Regions from separate parts of the Bradyrhizobium sp. HKCCYLS3070 genome, predicted to be linked through region 3. Evidence: predicted binding sites of a transcription regulator. Region 3 holds the regulator's gene; each other region holds the start of a gene.
What was found. The regulator PhoB, encoded in region 3, activates phosphate uptake and scavenging genes when phosphate is short. The targets are predictions, from matches to a motif close to TGTCATNNANCTGTCAT.

Region 1: ugpB (sn-glycerol-3-phosphate ABC transporter substrate-binding protein UgpB) is a predicted target of PhoB. The motif match lies at 4,022-4,038, and genes of this name have one in related genera.
Region 2: ACQR03_RS29775 (DUF2794 domain-containing protein) is a predicted target of PhoB. The motif match lies at 3,186-3,202, and genes of this name have one in related genera.

Annotation. Positions count from the first base shown of each region.
Region 1 covers NZ_JBNPTI010000003.1:356,228-363,372, reverse strand. Annotated here, with positions in the region: gene ACQR03_RS14145 (sn-glycerol-3-phosphate import ATP-binding protein UgpC) at 1-737, opposite strand, end outside; gene ugpE (sn-glycerol-3-phosphate ABC transporter permease UgpE) at 869-1,717, opposite strand; gene ugpA (sn-glycerol-3-phosphate ABC transporter permease UgpA) at 1,717-2,598, opposite strand; gene ugpB (sn-glycerol-3-phosphate ABC transporter substrate-binding protein UgpB) at 2,649-3,968, opposite strand; gene ACQR03_RS14125 (CaiB/BaiF CoA transferase family protein) at 4,171-5,373, opposite strand; gene ACQR03_RS14120 (organic hydroperoxide resistance protein) at 5,495-5,920, opposite strand; gene ACQR03_RS14115 (MarR family winged helix-turn-helix transcriptional regulator) at 6,090-6,551, shown strand; gene ACQR03_RS14110 (GIY-YIG nuclease family protein) at 6,559-6,903, opposite strand; tRNA gene ACQR03_RS14105 (tRNA-Ala) at 7,052-7,127, opposite strand.
Region 2 covers NZ_JBNPTI010000015.1:46,996-54,140, reverse strand. Annotated here, with positions in the region: gene acnA (aconitate hydratase AcnA) at 1-1,820, shown strand, start outside; gene ACQR03_RS29780 (DUF1223 domain-containing protein) at 2,009-2,791, shown strand; gene ACQR03_RS29775 (DUF2794 domain-containing protein) at 3,214-3,579, shown strand; gene ACQR03_RS29770 (GNAT family N-acetyltransferase) at 3,626-4,153, opposite strand; gene ACQR03_RS29765 (Bax inhibitor-1/YccA family protein) at 4,311-5,102, opposite strand; gene ACQR03_RS29760 (ABC transporter permease) at 5,367-7,145, opposite strand, start outside.
Region 3 covers NZ_JBNPTI010000005.1:353,306-360,450, forward strand. Annotated here, with positions in the region: gene ACQR03_RS19205 (nickel-dependent hydrogenase large subunit) at 1-918, opposite strand, end outside; gene ACQR03_RS19210 (HupU protein) at 915-1,931, opposite strand; gene ACQR03_RS19215 (HoxN/HupN/NixA family nickel/cobalt transporter) at 1,947-3,068, opposite strand; gene ACQR03_RS19220 (trypsin-like serine protease) at 3,245-4,561, opposite strand; gene phoB (phosphate regulon transcriptional regulator PhoB) at 4,708-5,415, opposite strand; gene phoU (phosphate signaling complex protein PhoU) at 5,432-6,148, opposite strand; gene pstB (phosphate ABC transporter ATP-binding protein PstB) at 6,179-7,000, opposite strand; gene pstA (phosphate ABC transporter permease PstA) at 6,997-7,145, opposite strand, start outside.

The DNA of each region.
Region 1 (7,145 bases), on a different contig from region 3:
TCGGTCGGCATCAGGTTCATCGGCGGCGCGCCGATGAAGGATGCGACGAAGGTGGTGGCTGGACGCTGATAGATCTCGAGCGGATTGCCGATCTGCTCGACCTTCCCGCCGTTCATCACCACCAGGATGTCGGCGAGCGTCATCGCCTCGAGCTGGTCGTGGGTGACGTAGATCGCGGTGGTGTTGAGCCGGCGCTGCAGCTTGCGGATCTCGACCCGCATCGCGATGCGCAGCTTGGCGTCGAGGTTCGAGAGCGGCTCGTCGAACAGGAACACCTTGGGCTGGCGCACGATGGCGCGGCCCATCGCCACGCGCTGGCGCTGGCCGCCGGAGAGCTGGCGCGGCTTCCGCTCGAGCATGGTGCCGAGCTCGAGGATGCGCGCGGCGTCCTCGACCCGCGTCCTGATCTCCTTTTCCGCCATGCCGCGATTGCGCAGGCCGTAGGCCATGTTGTTGTAGACGGTCATGTGCGGATAGAGCGCGTAGTTCTGGAACACCATCGCGATGTCGCGATCCGCCGGCTCGATGGCATTGACGATGCGGCCGCCGATGTCGATCTCGCCCGAGGTGATCGTCTCGAGCCCCGCGACCATCCGCAGCAGGGTGGATTTGCCGCAGCCCGACGGCCCGACCAGCACGCAGAACTGACCGTCGCCGACGTCGATATCGACGCCTTTGATGGCTTCGAAGCCGCCCTGGTAGACCTTGCGGACGTTGCGGAGGGTGACGTTGGCCATGGCGGTTACCGATAAGGAGGAAGTGACGAGTGGCGAATGGCGAATAGGGAGTGGCGAATAGGGAAGGGCGAATGCATCCTCATGTTCGGATCTCCCTATTCGCCACTCGCCATTCGCTATTCGCCCCTTCGTCACTTTTCCGTCTCCACCAGCCCCTTGACGAACAGGCGCTGCATGACGACGACGACGAACACTGGCGGCAGCATCGCGAGCACGGCCGTCGCCATCACGATCGGCCACTCGGTCAGCGCGTCGGTCGTCGTGATCATCTTGCGGATGCCGATCTGGATGGTCTGCATGTCGTCGCGCGTCGTGATCAGCAGCGGCCAGAGATATTGATTCCAGCCGAGGATGAACAGGATCACGAACAGCGCCGCCATGTTGGTGCGCGACAGCGGCAGCAGGGTGTCCCAGAAGAAGCGGAACGGCCCGGCGCCGTCGATGCGGGACGCCTCCAGCAGCTCGTCGGGCACCGTCATGAAGAACTGGCGGAACAGCAGCGTGGCGGTGGCGGACGCGATCAGCGGCAGCGCGAGCCCGGCATAACTGTCGAGCATGTGGAGGTCGGCGACGATCTTGTAGGTCGGATAGATGCGCACCTCGACCGGCAGCATGAGGGTGATGAAGATGAGCCAGAAGATCGCCATGCGGAACGGGAAGCGGAAGTAGACGACCGCATAGGCCGAGATGATCGAGATCGCGATCTTGCCGACGGCGATCAGCAGCGCCATGACCAGCGAGTTCAAAAGCATGGTCGCAACCGGCTCGCGGGTCGAGCCGCTCGTGCCAACGAAGATCGTCTGATAGTAGGTCGACAGGAAGTGCCCGCCAGGAAGCAGCGACATCTGCCCGTTGGCGATCACCGCATTGTCCTGCGTCGAGGCGACGAATGCGAGATAGACCGGGAACGCGACGATCGCGATTCCGATCCACAGGATGGCGTGCGCGACGTAGCGTCGAATGCCTTCTTGCTCGACCATCAGTAGGTCACCTTGCGCTCGACGAAGCGGAACTGGATCGCCGTCAGTACGATGACGATGACCATCAGAACGACGGATTGTGCGGCCGACGAGCCGAGATTGCCGCCGAGCAGGCCATCGGTATAGACCTTGTAGACCAGCGTCTCGGTGGATTTGCCAGGACCGCCGCGGGTCATCGTGTCGATGATGCCGAAGGTCTCGAAGAAGGCGTAGACGATGTTGATGACCAGCAGGAAGAAGATGGTCGGCGACAGCAGCGGGAAGGTCACGGTCCAGAACCGCCGCATCGGCCGCGCGCCGTCGATCGCGGCGGCCTCGAGCACGCTCCGGGGGATGCTCTGCAGCCCGGCGAGGAAGAACAGGAAGTTGTAGGAGATCTGCTTCCAGGCGGCCGCGAGGATGATCTGCAGCGCCGCCTGGTCGCCGTCGAGCAGCGGATTCCAGTCGATGCCAACAGCGCGCAGATAGCGCGAGATCACGCCGAGCGACGGGTGGAGCATGAAGATCCAGAGCACGCCCACCACCGGCGGCGCCACGGCATAGGGCCAGATCAGCAGCGTGCGATACAGCGTGACGCCACGCAACGGCTTATCCGCCATGACCGCGAGCAGCAGCGCGACCGACAGCGACGAGAGCGCGATGGCGAAGGAGAAGCCGAAGGTGCGGAGAATGGCCTGGAAATAGTCCGGCTGGCTGAGCAGGTCGGCGTAGTTCTCGAACCAGACGAAGCTCGTGGACAGGCCGAACGCGTCCTGCAGCAGGAACGACTGGATGACGGCCTGGATCGCGGGCCAATAGAAGAAGATCAGCACGATCGCGAGCTGGGGAGCGACCAGCACGAACGGCAGCAGTTTTGACTGAAAGATGGCGTTCTTCTGCATGGTCGGTCGGCGAACCGGCAGGCCGCGGGGCGGCCTGCCGGCTCATGGCCTCACTTCACGGCCGTCTTTTCGAACTGGCGCAGCATCTGGTTGCCGCGCTCGACGGCGGCGTCCAGCGCCTGCTTGGCGGTCTTCTTGCCGGCCAGAGCCTGCTCGATTTCCTCCGACCAGACGTCACGCAGTTGCACCATGTTGCCCAGACGCAGGCCGCGGGAATTCTCCGTCGGTTCCTTGTTGGTCAGTTCGAGCAGGGGCGTCTCCAGATAGGGCTGATCCTTGTAGAAGCCCTCGGCCTTGGCCTTCGCATAGGCCGCCTTGGTGATCGGCAGATAGCCCGAGGCCTTGTGGATGTAGACCTGACGATCGGTGTCCGAGAGGAAGGTCAGGAACTTCGCCACGCCCTTGTATTCGTCCGCGCTCTTGCCGCCCATCACCCAGAGCGAGGCGCCGCCGATGATCGAGTTCTGCGGCGCGCCCTTGGCGTCCGGATAATACGGCATCGGCGCGGCGGTGAAGGCGAACTTGGCCTGGGCCTTGACGTTGCCGAAGAACGCCGACGAGGTCAGGTAGATCGGGCATTCGCCCGAGGTGAAGCGGCCCTCGCCGGTGTTGGTGCGGCCGGCATAGTCGTAGGTCTTGTCCTTCTGCAGCTCGACCAGGTTTTCGAGATGCTTGACCTGCAGCGGACCGTTGAACTCCAGCACGGTGTCGAAGCCGTCGAGACCGTTCGCCTTGCTGGCCAGCGGCACGTTGTGCCAGGCGGAGAGCTGCTCGAGATTGACCCAGGTGACCCACGAGCCGGAGAAGCCGCAGGTCGGATGGCCGGCCGCCTTCAGCTTCTTGGCGGTCTCGAACAGCTCGGGCCAGGTCTTCGGGATCTCGGCGTTGACCTTCTTCAGCTCGTCGAGATTGACCCACATCACCGTGGAGGACGAGTTGAAGGGGAACGACAGCATCTCACCCTTGGAGGTCGAGTAGTAGCCCGTGATCGCAGGCAGATAGCTCTTCGGGTCGAACGTCTCGCCGGCGTCCTGCATCAGCTTGTAGACCGGCTTCACGGCGCCGGTGGCGGCCATCATGGTGGCGGTGCCGACCTCGAACACCTGCATGATGTGGGGCGCATTGCCGGCGCGGAAGGCGGCGATGCCGGCATTCATCGTGTCGGCGTAGTTGCCCTTGTAGGTCGGGACGACCTTGTAGTCGGACTGCGAGGCGTTGAAATCGTTGGCGAGCTTGACGATGACGTCGTTGTTGGCGCCGGTCATCGCATGCCACCACTGGATTTCGGTCACGGCATGCGCAGGTGCTGCGGCGCTCAGGACCAGCGTGACTGCCGCAGTCGCGGCCGTCCAGAATTGGCGAAGTGACATTAAAGAATACCTCCCGTGAAACGTCATCGGCGTCGCGGCCGTAGCAGCGCGAGATGACAGTTTCGTGAATGTATAACCGGTTGGATCGTCAGCGGAAAGCGCGTTCATCGCGGCGGAACGCAGCGACTTGCGGGAGACGGTGCCGCGCCGGGGCGATGCCCCGGCCGGCGCTGGCGGTGAGAGACGACAGGCTGATGGCGCCTCAGCGCTTGCGCTCGGCGCACACCGTGCCCTGGGACAGCAGCGCCTCGATCTCGCTCGGCGTGTAACCGAACTCGGTCAGCACCTCCTGCGCGTGCTGACTGAACTTCGGCGGGGTGGAGCGCAGGCTCGGCTTGGTGCGTTCGAGCCGGATCGGCGACGCGACGCCCTTGTACCAGTCCTTCTCGATGACATCGCCGCGGTAGATCGTGTGCGGATTGGTCAGCGCCTGGTCGATCTTCTGCACGGGTCCTGCCGGCAGACCGGCCGCGAGCAGCCGGTCGCACAGCGGCTCCGCCTCGAACTGGCTGAACACGGCGGCAAGCTCGGCGCGCAGCGCCTCGCGGTTGGCGACGCGATCCTTGTTGCGGGCGAAGCGCGGATCGGTGCCGAGTTCGGGGCGGCCGATCTCCTTGGCAAGCTTGCGGAAGGTGCCGTCATTGCCGACGCCGATGAAGATATCGTCGGTCTTGGTCGCGAAGATCGCATACGGAACGAGGTTCGGGTGCTCGTTGCCGGTCAGCGACGGCGGCTTGCCATGCATGAAGTAGTTTGCGGTATGCGGATGCATGATCGCGAGGCCGGTCTCATACAGCGTGACCTCGAGGAACTGACCGATGCCCGAGCGCTGCCGCTCCGACAGCGCCATCAGGATGCCGATCGCGGCATAGAGTCCGGTGGTGATGTCGACCAGCGGCACGCCGATCCGCATCGGTCCGCTCTGCGGCGAGCCGGTCGCCGCGATCATGCCGGTCATCGCCTGGATGATCGCGTCGTAGCCGGGATTGCCGCCGCGCGGGCCATCCGCGCCGAAGCCGCAGATGCGGCAGTGCACCAGCTTGGGGAATGTCTCGCGCAGCGTGTCGCTGCCGATGCCCCACTTCTCCAAGGTGCCAGGCTTGAAGTTCTCGATCAGCACGTCGGCCGTCTCGAGCATCCGCATCAGCACGACGCGGCCGCCCTCGGAGGCGAGGTCGAGGCCGATCGAGCGCTTGTTGCGGTTGATCCCGACGAAATAGGCGGCGTCCTCATCGTGGAAGGGCGGACCCCAGTCGCGCACCTCGTCGCCGGCCGGCGGCTCGACCTTGATCACGTCGGCGCCGTGATCGGCCAGGATCTGCGTGCAATAGGGGCCGCCGAGCACGCGCGTCAGATCGATCACGCGCAGGCCGGCCATGGCGCCGGGAGCAAATTGGGGTGTCATCGGATGTCGCGAGGTTGGTTTCAGCTCGCGATCATTAAGCATTGCTGCGGCGGCGGCGCAAACGGGGGCTGCCATGCGGCAGGACAACGGAGGCCGTCCTGCCGCATGACGGAATTGAAGCTCAGACGACGCTCAGCTTGACGTCGACATTGCCGCGCGTGGCGTTGGAATAGGGGCACACCTCGTGCGCCTTGGCGACCAGCGCTTCGGCGTCGGCCTTGGCGAGTCCGGGCAGCGACACTGCGAGCTCGACGGTGATGCCGAAGCCGCCTTCGGAGCGCGGGCCGATGCCGACCGTCGAGGTCACCGACGTGTCGGCGGGAACCTTGGGGCCGCCCTGCGAGCCGACGAACTTCATCGCGCCGATGAAGCAGGCTGCGTAGCCGGCCGCAAACAACTGCTCCGGATTGTTGCCGGCACCGCCGCCGCCGCCGAGCTCCTTCGGGGTGGAAAGCTTGACCTTGAGCGAGCCGTCGAGGGTAGCGGCTTCGCCGTCGCGGCCGCCGGTGGCCTTGGCGCTGGTCTTGTAGAGCACGTTCACGGACATGGGTGTCTCCTGGTTGGATGGACGAATTCAGCGCGGCCATATTGCACACAATTAGATTGTGTACAATATAATTGTTCGGTAGAAAATTCGTGATCGGTGCGCCGGGCCCGTTGTCGATCCGAGGCGTGCGGGCTCAAGATGCCGATAGGATCGACCTGTGGTGACCTCGATGCGAAAGAAGTCCGCGGCAGACCTGCCGCTCCAGCTCGGCAACCAGCTCTGCTTCGCAGTCTATTCGACCGCGCACGCCTTCAACCGCGTCTACAAGCCCCTGCTCGACCGCCTTGGCCTGACCTATCCGCAATATCTGGTCATGCTGGTGCTGTGGGAGCAGGACGGCTTGACGGTGAAGGACATCGGCGCGCGGCTGTTCCTCGACTCTGGCACGCTGACGCCGCTGCTGAAGCGGATGGAGGCTACGCACCTGATCAAGCGGACCCGGTCGGCGGAGGACGAGCGTCAGGTGATCGTCACCCTCACCGCCCAGGGCGCGGGCCTGCGCGACAAGGCAAGGTCGATCGTGCCGCCCGCGATCCTGGATGCGACGGGCTGCTCGATCGCCGAGCTGGCCGATCTGCACGGCAAGCTGGTGCGCCTGCGGGAGCGGCTCGATGCGGCTGTGGAGGGGTGAGGGGGCTCTAAAGGCGCTTCTTCGCGAAAGCCCGGCCTGAACCCGACTTGAGATATTTCTCGAAGGCAAATGCCTGCTTCACATCGCTGAAGGCAACGTAGGTCTTGAGCCGCCAAGGCCGAAACTTCGATGTGTGCGGGACTTCACCGGCATTGTGCTTCGTGACGCGGGCCGGAACGTCGTCGGTGATGCCTGCGTAGAAATGCTCGCCGTTGAGACTTTCCAGGATGTAAACGAACTTCATCGCAGGCCGCCCTCGACCCTTCACGGGCGCGAATGTGGCAGGTCGTGCTGCGTGGCGTCCAGAGCTTGGATGGGCTGAACTGCTCAGTCGATTGATGAAGGGCATCATGGCCCGGAGCCTAGTCCGCCTTCGCCTTCCCGCCTCCGCCCAAGGGGGCTTCGGCGTCCAGACTACGGCGCGACAGCCTTCGCTCACTTCGCGCAACCGGCAGATTGGGGTGGCTTGCCGAGCCGAAGCTCGCGAAGCGAGCGAAGGCTGGTGGAGCCAGGCGGGATCGAACCGCCGACCTCTTGCATGCCATGCAAGCGCTCTCCCAGCTGAGCTATGGCCCCTGAACCGAGCCGGCGGTC
Region 2 (7,145 bases), on a different contig from region 3:
TCGACCATCTCTCGGTCGCCGACAAGTCGACCATCGCCAACATGGCCCCCGAGTATGGCGCGACCTGCGGCTTCTTCCCGGTCGACGCCGCCACCATCGACTATCTCAAGACCTCAGGCCGCAAGGCCCCGCGCGTTGCGCTGGTCGAGGCCTATGCCAAGGCGCAGGGCCTGTTCCGCACCGCCAAGTCGCCCGATCCGGTGTTCACGCAGACGCTGACCCTCGATCTCGCCGACGTCGTGCCGTCAATGGCCGGTCCGAAGCGTCCCGAGGGCCGCATCGCGCTCCCCGCAGTGGCCGAAGGCTTCGCGACTGCGCTGGCCGGCGAGTACAAGAAGCCGGATGCCGCTGCGCAGCGCTTCCCGGTCGAGGGCAAGGACTTCGACATCGGCCATGGCGACGTCGTCATCGCCGCCATCACCTCCTGCACCAACACCTCCAACCCGAGCGTGCTGATCGGCGCCGGCCTGCTGGCCCGCAACGCCGCCGCCAAGGGCCTCAAGGCCAAGCCGTGGGTGAAGACCTCCCTCGCTCCCGGCAGTCAGGTGGTTGCCGAATACCTTGCCAACTCGGGCCTGCAGAAGGACCTCGACAAGGTCGGCTTCAACCTCGTCGGATTCGGCTGCACCACCTGCATCGGCAATTCCGGCCCGCTGCCGGAGGAGATCTCGAAGTCGATCAACGACAACGGCGTGGTCGCGGCGGCCGTGCTGTCGGGTAACCGCAACTTCGAAGGCCGCGTCTCGCCGGACGTGCAGGCCAACTATCTGGCCTCGCCGCCGCTGGTCGTGGCCTATGCGCTGGCCGGCACCGTGACCAAGGATCTTTCGGTCGAGCCGATCGGCATCGGCAAGGACAAGAAGCCGGTCTACCTGAAGGACATCTGGCCGACGACCAAGGAGGTCAACGACTTCGTCAAGAAGTTCGTCAAGGCGTCGATCTTCAAGAAGCGCTACGCCGACGTGTTCAAGGGCGACACCAACTGGCGCAAGATCAAGACGGTCGAGAGCGAGACCTATCGCTGGAACATGTCGTCGACCTACGTGCAGAACCCGCCGTATTTCGAGGGCATGAAGAAGGAGCCCGAGCCGATCAAGGACATCGTCGAGGCTCGCGTGCTGGCGCTGTTCGGCGACAAGATCACGACCGACCACATCTCGCCGGCCGGTTCGATCAAGCTGACCTCGCCCGCCGGCAAGTTCCTCAGCGAGCACCAGGTCCGCCCGGCTGACTTCAACCAGTACGGCACGCGCCGCGGCAATCACGAGATCATGATGCGCGGCACCTTCGCCAACATCCGCATCAAGAACTTCATGCTCAAGGGTGCCGACGGCAACATTCCCGAGGGCGGCCTGACCAAGCACTGGCCCGACGGCGAGCAGATGTCGATCTACGACGCCGCGATGAAGTATCAGGAAGAGGGCGTGCCGCTGGTGGTGTTCGCCGGCGCCGAATACGGCAACGGTTCGTCGCGCGACTGGGCCGCCAAAGGTACCCGGCTGCTGGGCGTCCGTGCCGTGATCTGCCAGAGCTTCGAGCGCATCCATCGCTCCAATCTGGTGGGTATGGGCGTGCTGCCGCTCACCTTCCAGGAAGGCACGTCCTGGTCCTCGCTCGGCCTCAAGGGCGACGAGAAGGTTACCATCAAGGGCCTGCAAGGCGACCTGAAGCCGCGCCAAACCCTGACCGCCGAGATCGTCTCGGCCGACGGTGCGGCGCAGCAGGTGCCGCTGCTCTGCCGGATCGATACGCTCGACGAGCTCGACTACTACCGCAACGGCGGCATCCTGCACTACGTGTTGCGCAAGCTCGCCGCTTAACCAAGGCGCGATGCGACAGTTTGGCTCACTCTGAAGTGAGTAGCGGGTGATGAAGGAGGCGGCCTATGACAAAGGCCGCCTCTTTTGCATTTTCGGTTTGTTAACTACGAGGACGGCATCGCGGATGCAGTGATGCACAGGGCGCAGCGGACGGTGGTCCAGACGGGACAGTGGCGATGAGTGGACAGATGTCGTGGTGGTCGCGCGCAGCGCTGAGTGTCTGTGCGGTCATCGCTTTCGTCCGGCCAGCTGCGTCCGATCCCCGTGCGGTGATCGAACTCTTCACCTCGCAAGGCTGTTCGTCCTGCCCGCCGGCTGACAAGATCCTCGGCGAGCTCGCCAGAGATCCTTCGGTCATCGCGCTGTCGCTGCCGATCGACTACTGGGACTATCTCGGCTGGAAGGACACGCTGGCCGACTCCCGCTTCACGGCCCGGCAGCGGGCCTATTCTCGTGCGCGCGGCGACCGCGAGGTCTATACGCCGCAGGCGGTGGTCAACGGCTCCGTGCATGTGATCGGCAGCGACCGCGAGGCGATCGAGGGTGCCATCGAGGAGACCGTCCAGGGTGGCAGCGTGATGTCGGTGCCGGTGAGGCTGTCGGTCGACGGCCAGGACCTTACTGTCTCCGTGGCCGCGGCCAACGACCAGATGCCGCGCAAGCACGGCGAGGTCTGGGTCTGCTCGATCTCGCGGGTGGTCCCGATCTCGGTCGGCCGCGGCGAGAACAGCGGCCGTGACCTGACCTATTACAACGTCGTTCGCGGTCTTCAGAAGCTGGGTGACTGGAACGGGTCGCCGGTCAGATGGAGCGTGCCGCTGGAGAAGATCGCCCGCGAGGGCGTCGATGGCACCGTCGTCTATGTGCAGGACGGCAGTCGCGACCGCCCTGGGCCGATGCTCGGGGCCGCCTTTTCCGAGTTGCCGTTGGGCGGACGGGCTTCAGCAACGGCGCGCGGTCCCGAGCGCTGATCTCTTCCGTCGTCCTGATCTTCGTTTTCGCTGACCTGCGTTGGGCGCGTCACGTCCGTGCGACGGCGCGTCGCGATGATCTTACGTGCAGCTCACGCCAGAAAAGCAAAAGGACCAACTTGCGTTGGCCCTTTGCCTTACTTGTGAATAGACCCGATCCTGACGACCCCGGGGGGCTGGGGGCTGAGGAATCCGGAACCGAAAGGACCGGGCCAACGCACACGAATCTTATGCCGAAGGTCGGGGGCGGTCGGTGGGCGGAAAGACGGCGCGATTATGATTCTGCTAACGATCCCGTGACGCTTGCGTGTTCGCGGAACCGACGGCCTCGCAGGCTCGGTCGAACTTCAACAACGAAAACGGCCCCTTGCGGCTTCTGCCGGATGGCGCGATCATGTCACACGGATGACAGGAGGACGCCAATGAACCTCACGCCGGAGGACGCCGACCCCAGCGAGAACCGCGCGGCGGCGCGCAGTGCGGCCGCAGCGCCGAGCCGGGTGACGTTCGACCGCCTGGAGCTGAACCGCATCCTGAACCTCTACGGCCGCATGGTCGCCGACGGTGAGTGGCGCGACTATTCGATCGACTTCCTGCGTGACCGGGCCGTCTTCTCCGTGTTTCGCCGGGCGTCCGAGGTGCCGATCTACCGCATCGAGAAGGATCCGCGTCTCGCACGCAAGCAGGGTATGTACAGCGTGATCTCGGCCACCGGGCTGATCCTGCGCCGCGGCCACGAGCTCGAGCGCGTGCTGCTGGTGATCGCGCCCAAACCAGCCCTGGTCTGATCCCACGCGCTCCGGCTTGATCATGACATTCCGATTGGCGTTTGCCTTACGCCGGGACGTCGCTGCTCCCGGCCCCGAGTGGGCGCTGCATCATCACAGTATCGAGCCAGCGGCCGAATTTCAGGCCGACGCTCGGGTGGGTGCCGATCATCTGGAAGCCGCAGGCGGTATGCAGCCCGACCGAGCCGGAATTGGCGGAGTCGCCGATGACGGCGATCATCTGGCGAAAGCCTCCCTCCTCACAGGCGTCGATCAGCCGCCGCATCAGGCGCATCCCGATGCCGCGACGCTGGCTGGCCGGAGCGAGATAGACCGAGTTCTCCACCGTGAAGCGATAGGCAGGGCGGGGCCGGTAGGGCCCGGCATAGGCATAGCCCACCACCTCTCCGTCCAGCAGGGCAGCGAAATAGGGGAAGCCGCCGTCGCGGAGCGCCCGGAAGCGGCGCGTCATCTCCGCCAGATCCGGAGGGTCGAGCTCGAAGGTGGCCGTGCCCTCGCGGACGGCTTGGCCGTAGATGGCGGTGATGGCGGGAAGGTCGGCCTCCTGGGTGGGCCGGATTTCAATGTCGGACATGGGGGGAAGCATACCCGGGCGGACGCGGCGATCAATCCGGCCTCGCGGCATGGCTGCCGCTGCGGCTTTGCGCCGGTCGCAATCGGGGTTTGTGCAAACGAAAAGCCCCGGCGGTGAGGCCGGGGCTTCGAAGGTCGCTCGTTCGAGCGGTTGGATATCAGTCGCGCTGTCCGAGCAACTGCAGCAGCAGCGTGAACAGGTTGATGAAGTTCAAGTACAGCGACAGGGCGCCGGTGATTGCCGCGCGCTCCGCGATGTCGCCGCCCGCGGAAGCGTAGCCGTAGATGTACTCGTTCTTCAGACGCTGCGTGTCCCAGGCGGTCAGGCCGGCGAACACGAACACGCCGATCACCGAGACGATGAACTGCAGCATCGAGCTCGCCAGGAACAGGTTCACGAGGCTCGCCAGCACGATGCCGATCAGGCCCATGAACAGGAACGAACCCATGCCCGTCATGTCACGCTTGGTCGTGTAGCCGTAGAGGCTCAGCGCGCCGAACGTCGCCGCGGTGATGAAGAACACCCGCACGATCGAGGTGTGGGTGTACACCAGGAAGATCGACGACAGCGAGATGCCCATCAAGGCCGAGAACACCCAGAACAGGATCTGCGCGGTCGACGGCGCCAAGCGGTTGATGCCGGCCGAGATCGCGAACACCATGACCAGGGGGGCCAGGATGAACAGCCACTTCAGCGGGCTCACGAACATCGCGTAGCCGAACTGCGTCAGATAGGCGTTGCCGAACTTGAACACGCCGGCCGCCGGATCGCCGGTCACCGACGCCATGTAGACGCCCAGTGCCGCAAGGCCGGTGATGGCCAGGCCGATGCTCATGTAATTGTAGATGCGCAGCATGTAGGCGCGCAGACCGGCGTCGACGGTCGCGGCATCGGCGCGCCCGGCCACCCGGCCAAAGGGTGAAGCATAGTTGCGGTCTAGGTCCGACATGGTCGATTCCCGTTGGTTGCCCGGCAGCCCGGTCCTGACAGGACCTTTGGCCGGTTCTCGAAAAACCCTATCTCATACCCGCTGCTGCAGATATTAAATTTGCGTCATCGGCAAATTCGCCATCTTTTGGCAGGTCTCTGAGCCCATTCCCTAGATGGGAAACTAGCATATCCGCCGCAAGCTTCCACGCGCGGCTGAATGTCGCTCCGCGCGCGTCCCAGCCGCAGAAATCGCGTTAACCGTGCGGCATGAGCGCGCAAGCCGCTACAGATTCCGAAGAACCGTCGCGGGCTTCTGGTTGAGCGCCAGCAGCGTGCCGGCCAGACCGAGGCCGACCGTCACGATCAGCGCGGCTACGACGACCAGCGCGGCGCTGCCGGCCTGCCAGGCGAAGCTCAACGTCATCAGCCGGGTCACGATCAGCCAGGCGGACACCGAGCCGGCGATGACGCCGAACGCGGCGGTGGCAAACCCGATCATCAGATATTCCAGCGCGTAGGCGCCGAGCAGCCGCAGCCTTGTCGCGCCCAGCGTCTTCAGGATGACGGCATCGTAGACCCGGTGGCGGTGGCCGGCTGCCAGCGCGCCGCCCAGCACCAGGATGGCCGAGATCAGCGTCACCGCACTGGCGCCGCGGATGGCGAGCGCGAGGTTGGAGACCACCGAGCCCACCGTCTCCATCACCTCGCGGACCCGCACGCTGGTCACCATCGGGAAGGCGTCGGCCACCTTGCGGATGACACGGGCATCCTCGGCGGTATCGGAGCGCGCCTCGGTGAGGGTGGCGACATGGGTGTGCGGCGCTCCCTTGAAGGCATTCGGGGAGAACACCAGCACGAAATTGATGCCGAGCCCCTGCCAGTCGATGGTGCGCATGTTGCCGATCCGCGCCGTGATGTCGCGTCCGAGCACGTTGACCACGATGTCGTCACCGAGCTTGAGGCCGAGACCGTCGGCGATCCGCTTCTCGATCGAAACCAGCGGCGGGCCGCTGTAGGTCTCGCCCCACCACTCTCCCTCGACGACCTTGGATCCTTTGGGAACCTCGGCGGTATAGGTCAGGCCCCGGTCGCTCTGCAGCACCCATTCGGTGTCAGTTGTCGCCTTGAGGTCCTCGGCGCGCACGCCGCGGGCGGAGACGATGCGCCCGCGCAGCATCGGCACGTCTTCGACAGTGGATTGAGGGGCGAGGTCCTTGAGGAAGTCGCGGAAGCGGTCGGCCTCGCCGGAGGGGACGTCGATGAAGAAAAAGGACGGCGCCTGTTCCGGCAGTTGAGCCAGGAACTGGCGTCGCAGATTGCCGTCGATCTGGGTAATCGTGACCAGCACGGCGAGTCCCAGCCCGAGCGAGAGCACCACGGACGGTGTCAGCGCGCCCGGGCGATAGATATTGCTGACCGCCAGCCGCAGCATCGGGAAGCGGCTGCGCGGCAGGGCGCGCGCAATTGCCATCACCGCGGCGGCAATGCCGCGCAACAGCACGAACACCAGCGCGGCGGCGACGACGAACACGGCTGCGATGCGCTTGTCGTAGGACAGTCCGATCACGACCGCGATCAGCAGCGCGACGGTGCCCGCGATCAGCACCAGATAGCTCCAGCGCGGACGGTGCCATTCGGCGATAACCGCCTCGCGGAACAACGCCGCCACCGGCACGTCGCGTACGCGCCCGAGCGGCCACAGACCGAACGCCAGTGCGGTGAGCAGACCATAGACGAAGGACAGCGCCAGCTCATCCGAATGAATAGCCGGGATCACGGGCAGCGGCAGAATGTTGCCGAACAGCCCGACGATGGCAAACGGCAGGGCCGCCCCGGCGCAGAGGCCAATGATCGAACCGATCGTGGCGAGCACCATCACCTGCACGAGGTAGATGCCGAACACGTCGCGGCTGGTGGCGCCGAGGGCCTTGAAGGCCGCGATCACCTCGGTCCGGCGGTCGACATGGCTCTTGACCGCATTGGCGACGCCGACGCCGCCGACCAGCAGGGCGGCGAGACCGACCAGGGTGAGGAACTGGGTGAAGCGGCCGATCGTCCGCTC
Region 3 (7,145 bases):
GGGCACGGTGCGGCTCTCGGCCGGATCGAGCGACGTATCGTGCATCCAGGCGTGCGAGACGTCCTCGGTGATGCCGTCCGACGGCAAAGCGTGGACCTCGCCGCTGCTCGTGCGGACACCAGCGCGAAAACGAGCCCCATTGAAGTCGTGATACGCGCCGAAGCTCATCAAGAGACCGGGTCCGCTTCCGAGGTCGGCCAGCGCGAGCGCATCGGCCAGCCGAAGGAAATGCGCGAAGTCGCCGGCGCGGCCCTCCCGCCAACGGTCGAGCTCGTCCGATGTCGACAAGGCGAGCACATTCTCCAGCTTGTCGGCAAACACGACGCGTTCAAGGAAACCGCGAAACGACGCCGCGATCGCGTTGAGCCGCACGCGCTCGCCGAGCTCGATCGCGCGCGTCGTCCCGCCTGGCTGGAAGGCGAGACTGTGCGGCCATTTGCCGGCGATCAGGCCCATGATCTCGAGCAGTCGCGCGCGTGCAGGCAACGCATCGCGGGCCGCGCTGCCCTTCGTCGCCGCGAAGCGCTCGGCCGTAGCCGAATGCCAGGCATGCGAGGCGTAGGCGTCGCGGGCGAAGTCCGGCATGAAGAAGATGTAGAAATGCGTCAGATGGTCCGCTGCGTTCTCGGCCGCGTGCGCGATGTTGCTCGCGAGGATGCCGTTTGGTGCTGCCGCAATGCCCATGGCCTGGCGCAACGCCGCGGCGGCCGCGATCGATTGCGACACCGAGCAGATGCCGCAGATTCGCGGCGCGATCACCAGGGCGTCCAGCGGCGGCCGCCCCTCCAGGATCTGCTCGAAGCCGCGATAGAGCGGCGCCGTCACCTCCGCCCTGGTGACGCGACCGCTCTCGATATCGAGCCTGACCTCGAGATCGCCTTCGACACGATTGAACGGTCCGACCGTGATCCGCGTCATGGACGGCGCTTGTCGCCGGCACGGCCCGGCGGCACCACGACATGATCCGCCGTCGCATTGACTCGGACGCGACGCGGCGTGGCCGATTTCGACAGCGCTGCGAGCGCGACGAACCAGGCTTTCGGCATGTCGGTCGGAAGCCCCACGGGAATGCCGGCGAGCTTGGCCGTCTGCAGATAGTTCTGCGCGCTCTCGAAGCCCGGCGAGGTGCAGGCGATGCAGGCGTAGCCGCCCTTGGTGCAAGAGCCGCCGCCGTTCCACGAGCGCTGATTGCAGTCGCCGACCGCTTGCGTCGCGCGGCAGCCGAGATGCTCCATCAGGCAGCCGCGCTCCGACATCGTCTCCGCGCTCGCCTTGAACTCGTAGAACTCGTTGCGCGAGCAGCCGTGATGCGCCAGGTGATTGGCGATGAAGGTCGGACGGCCGACTGCGTCGAGGCCGTCTGCCGACAGATCGCCCGAGGTGAGCGCCAGCAGGCTTTCCATCATCCAACCCGGATGCGGCGCACAGCCTGCGACGTTGATCACCGGCAGCCCGCGTTTCGAGCGGAAGCCCGCGCCGAGCGCGCCGCCGATGTCGCTGCCCTCGAACTGCAATCCGACCGCATCGGTCGGGTTGATGCCGGCAGCAGGAATGCCGCCATAGGCGGCGCAACTGCCGACGGCAACGACGTAGTCGGCCAGCGGCGCCAGATCGAGCAGCCAGTGATAGATCGAGCGGTTGGTGCCGGCGAGCATGTTGAAGCGGCCGGTCAGACCAGGTCCGCGCGCCACCGAGCCTTCGAGCACCAGCAGATCGAGCCGCTCGCGGCCGTCGCGGATCGCCTCCAACAGCTCCACGACCTCGTCCCCTGTCTGCTCGCTGACGGAGGGATGCCACACCAGATCGATGCCGGATTGGCGCAATTCGTCGAACCAGCCGGACGCGCCGCTTTCCAGGATCGACATGGTGCAGCCGCCGCAGCTCGCACCCTGCAGCCATAGCATCCTGATCGTTCCCTCAGAGCCGACCATCATAAGGCCCCGCTCCTAGCCCGTCTTAAGCGTTCCGCTTCGTATCACCGGCGGGTTTAGCGCCCCCGCATGAACACTGGCAAGCGCTTCCCCGGGGATAGCCTCGGAACCGCGCTGGCTGCGACCGAGCAGCATGGCGACCGCCCAGATCAGTCCGAACAGGCCAATCGCGACGATCCCGAGATTGGCGACATCGTCGCCCAGCGCGGTGGCGACCCCCGTCCATCCCCCGGTCAGGCCAAGCCGCGGCGCCAACAGCGTGATCGCCTCGAAGCCGCCGATCACCAGCGCGATGGCAACGGATGCGCCGGTGATCACGAGGTTATAGCGCAGCTTGCGTGCGGGATCGGTCAGCGCCCAGCGATAGGCGCCCGCCATCAGCATGCTGTCGGCGGTGTCGACGGTGGCCATCGCAGCCGCGAACAGCGCCGGAAACACCAGGACATGGGCGAGGCTCGCGCCGCGCGCTGCCTCGGTCGCCGACAGGCTGAGAAGCCCGATCTCGCTCGCAGTGTCGAAGCCGAGACCGAACAGGAAACCGAGCGGATACATGTGCCAGGCGCGTCCCACCAGGCGGAGCACCGGGCGCAGCAGGCGGATGAGGATGCCCCGTCCGGAGCTTCCGGCGGTTTCCATCTCGGACTGCGGCTGTGCGGCGCGGCGCCAGAGGTTCACGAACAGAATGAGGTTCGCCAACGCGATCAGCAGCAGGAAGCCGGCCGACACCGACGTGCCGATGACGCCGCCGATCGCCCTGATCGCGCTCTCTTCATCCAGGAGGTCGGCGCCGGCGATGAGGCTCACGACGATGGTGGCGATGACGACGACGCTGGAATGGCCGAGCGCAAAATACAGGCCGGCGGCGCGCGGGGCGCTACCGTCCTGCACCAGCTTCCGCACGACGTTGTCGATCGCCGCGATGTGATCCGCATCGACCGCATGGCGCAGTCCGAGCAGCCAGGCCAGCATCGCGGTGCCGACGATGGCGGGCCGGTCGGCGTAGAGCGCGAACGCCCAGGCCCAGGCGAGCGCGTTGGCGGCGACCAGCCCGCCGACGAGCGCAACGTTGCGGCCGGGCTGCGATCGCCACCACAGCAGCCGAGGGGCACGAGGATGATCAATTTGAACAATCGTCATACTCGGACTATAGCAAGAGCCAGGCCAGTTCGGTAAAGCCCCCCGCTGCAGGCAAAAGCTGCAGGAAAACGTGGGCGGCCCTTCCCGGATTGCCCTCTCGCTTGGCAACCCGCTATCCAGTCACGCACAGATCATGACCAGCGGCGGGACATCTTCTTCTCTCGCCCCTCCTTCGCTCACCGCATCGAGGCACTCTGTGCCGTGATCTCGCGCCGCACGACCGCCTCGAACTGGCTCGCGGGGGCGGCGAACATCAGCCGGGTCTCCTCGTGGAACGCCGAGAAGATGCCGACCACGGCCGGCTGTCCGCCGACTTCGGCCATGATGGGGGAGCCCGAATAGCCGAAATTGGCGAGGCAATGCACCGTCAGCAGCATCCCGTCCTTGGTCATGCCGGCGCTGCAATTGCGCTGGCCGGTCGGCGAATAGCGCCGCTCCTGGCCATAGCCGATCTCGGAGATGGTTCCGGCCGTGGTCGCAGCCTGCAATTCCTCGCGCGTCAGCGCCCTGACCTCAACCGGCTTCGACGGCAGCGCGTCCTTCAGCACGATCAGCGCCCAATCGGCGGGCGAGCGGTCGAGCGACCATCTGTCGTGCCGGGTCGGGACGAAATCGGGCGCCACGATCAGCTTGTCGGCGACCGACGATGCCGCCGGCGTGCCCCTGTTCATGCCGGCCAGGAAGCGGACGTTGCCGGGGCTGACCTGCGCCACGCCGTTGAACACGCAATGCGCCGCGGTGAGCACGACGCGCGGCGCGACCAGCGTGCCGGTGCACCAGCCGCCGGTCGAGTATTGCGCGACGGTGACGACGCCGATCGACGACGCCGGCCACGAGGTGGGATCGACGACCTCGCCGATGTGGCGGTCGAGCCCGAGCAGTTGCTCCGGACGCGGAGCGGCGATGCCGGCCTCCGCCGATTCCGGCTTCGGCCGCCAGGCCGCAATGGCACTCTGAGCCTGGACGCGCTGCGGCTCGGTCAACTTGACCCGCTGCACGTCGCGGCCGGCCGATCGCACGCCGCTACGGCCCGCCATCACCAGCCAGGCATAGCCCTGCACGACGTCCTGTTTCACACCGCGGCCGTCGAGCAGCATCAGGCCGAGCATGTATTGCGACTGGGCGAAGCCCTGCGCCGCGGCGCGGCTGAACCAGCGGCCGGCTTCGCCGTAATTGCTCGCAACACCTTCGCCATTGACGTAGGCGATGCCGAGATAGTGTTGCGCGGCAGCGAGCCCCTGATCGGCGGCCTTGCGGTACCACGCCAGCGCCTCGGCGGGGTTGCGCGGTTGGCCCCAGCCGAAGGCGTGCATGAAGCCGACGTCGAACTGCGCCCGCGCATCGCCCTTGGCGGCCAGCGGCAGCAGCCGTCGCATCGCCGCCGCATGCTGCCCGTTGCCTGCCGCCGCGACCGCGTCTTCGAGCTCGGCGGCCGTGGCGCCCGCCGCGCCGCCGAGCAGCACGGCAAGAGATATGATGATGGTCTTGATCAAGGGCGTCCGCTGGCACCGAAACATCGTGACGGCCACGAAGCAGACACGATCAAGACGGCGGCGGCGTGGCGGAAAGCGGACCGCGATCTCCTCAATCGGGCCGCCTCGCGTCTCACACCTGCTGCGTCCTCACGCCGGATCGCCCCTTACACCTGCTCGCTCTTGGCGAAGCGATCATCGAGCGCATAACCGGCGCCGCGCACGGTGCGGATCGGGTCCTGCTCGCGGCCGGGATTGAGCAGCTTGCGCAGGCGGCCGATATGGACGTCGACGGTGCGCTCGTCGATGTAGATGTCGCGGCCCCAGACACTGTCGAGCAGCTGCTCGCGGCTGAACACGCGGCCGGGATGCTCCAGGAAGAACTCGAGCAGGCGGTATTCGGTCGGGCCGAGATCGATCGGCCTACCAGAGCGCGCCACGCGGCGCTTCTCGCGGTCGAGCTCGATGTCGCCATAGGACAGCACGGTCGCCAGCCGCTCCGGACTCGCCCGCCGCAGCAGGCCTTTCACCCGCGCCAGAAGCTCCGGCACCGAGAACGGCTTGACGATGTAGTCGTCGGCGCCGGTCGCGAGGCCGCGCACGCGCTCGCTCTCCTCGCCGCGTGCGGTGAGCATGATGATCGGCAACTGCCGGGTCTCGGTCCGCGCCCGCAGGCGGCGGCACAGCTCGATGCCGGACAGGCCCGGCAGCATCCAGTCGAGCACGACGAGATCGGGAACACGCTCCTTCAGGCGCGTGTCGGCTTCGTCGCCGCGCGCCACTGTCTCGACCTCGTAGCCTTCGGCCTCGAGGTTGTAGCGCAGCAGCGTCGTCAGCGCCTCCTCGTCCTCCACCACCAGAATTCGGGCGCCCATGTCTGAACCGTCTCTCTCAGTTGCCGGGGATCGTCGATGCGAAGCTCGTCATGTCGCCCTTCGGGCGCTTGTCCATGATCTGCTGGCCTTCGATCATATAGAACACCGTCTCGGCGATGTTGGTCGCGTGATCGCCGATGCGCTCGATATTCTTGGCGCAGAACATCAGGTGGATGCAGAACGAGATGTTGCGCGGATCCTCCATCATGTAGGTCAGGAGCTCGCGAAACAGCGAGGTGCAGATGGCATCGACTTCCTCATCGCCCTTCCACACCGTCATCGCCGCCGGCAAATCGTGCGCGGCATAGGCGTCCAGCACCGTCTTGACCTGCGACTGCACGAGATCGGTCATGTGCTCGAGCCCGCGGATCAGCTTCAGCGGATGGAAGTCGCTCTCCAGCGCCGCGACGCGCTTGCCGATGTTCTTGGCGAGGTCGCCGATGCGCTCCAGATCGGTCGCCACGCGCATCGCGCCGACGATCTCGCGCAGGTCGACCGCCATCGGCTGTCGCCGGGCGATGGTGAGAACGGCGCGCTCCTCGATGATGCGCTGCAGCTTGTCGACCTCGGCGTCGGTGGCGACCACCTTCTGGCCGAGCGCGATGTCGCGTCGCACCAGCGCATCGACGGAATCGACGATCAGCCGCTCGGCGAGGCCGCCCATCTCCGATACCAGACGGGTGAGGTCCTGCAGATCGCTGTCGAACGCCTTGGCGGTATGTTCACTGGCCATGATGATCTCCTGAAGACAATGTCGTCGGCGTCAGCCGAACCGGCCGGTGATGTAATCCTGGGTCCGCCGATCGCTCGGCGAGGTGAAGATCTTGCTGGTGTCGTCGAACTCGATCAGCTCGCCGAGATACATGAAGGCGGTCTTGTCGGAGACGCGCGCCGCCTGCTGCATGTTATGCGTCACGATGGCGATCGTATAGTTTTCGGCGAGTTCCTGGATCAGCTCCTCGACCTTGGCGGTCGAGATCGGATCGAGCGCCGAGCACGGCTCGTCGAACAGGATCACCTCCGGCCGGACCGCCACGGTACGCGCGATGCACAGCCGCTGCTGCTGGCCGCCGGACAGCGACAGGCCCGAGGCGTTGAGCTTGTCCTTGACCTCGTTCCACAACGCGCCGCCGCGCAGCGCCTTCTCGACCCGGTCGTCCATCTCCGACTTGGAGATCTTCTCATAGAGGCGGATGCCGAAGGCGATGTTCTCGTAGATCGTCATCGGGAACGGCGTCGGCTTCTGGAACACCATGCCGACCCGGGCACGCAGCAGGTTCAGATCGAGCTTGGGATCGAGGATGTTGGTGTTGTCGAGCATCAGCTGCCCGGTCGCCCGCTGCCCCGGATAGAGATCGTACATCCGGTTGAAGATGCGCAGCAGCGTGGACTTGCCGCAGCCGGACGGGCCGATGAACGCGGTGACGCGGTTGGTGCCCAGCGACAGGTTGATGTTCTTCAGCGCATGATGGTCGCCGTAGTAGAAGTTGAGGTTGCGCGCGGTCACCTTGGCCGGCGCATCCGGAAGCGCCTTGCCGTGAAGAGCGTGATTGGGCTGACTGACGGAGACGGACAGTTCGGTCATTTGGTGTTCCTCTCGGCGCCGAGAATGCGTGCACCGATGTTCAGGGCGAGCACGGCCAGAGTGATGAGAAGGGCTCCGCTCCAGGCCAGTTGTTTCCAGTAGGCATAAGGGCTCTGGACGAAATTGTTGATGGTGACGGGCAGGT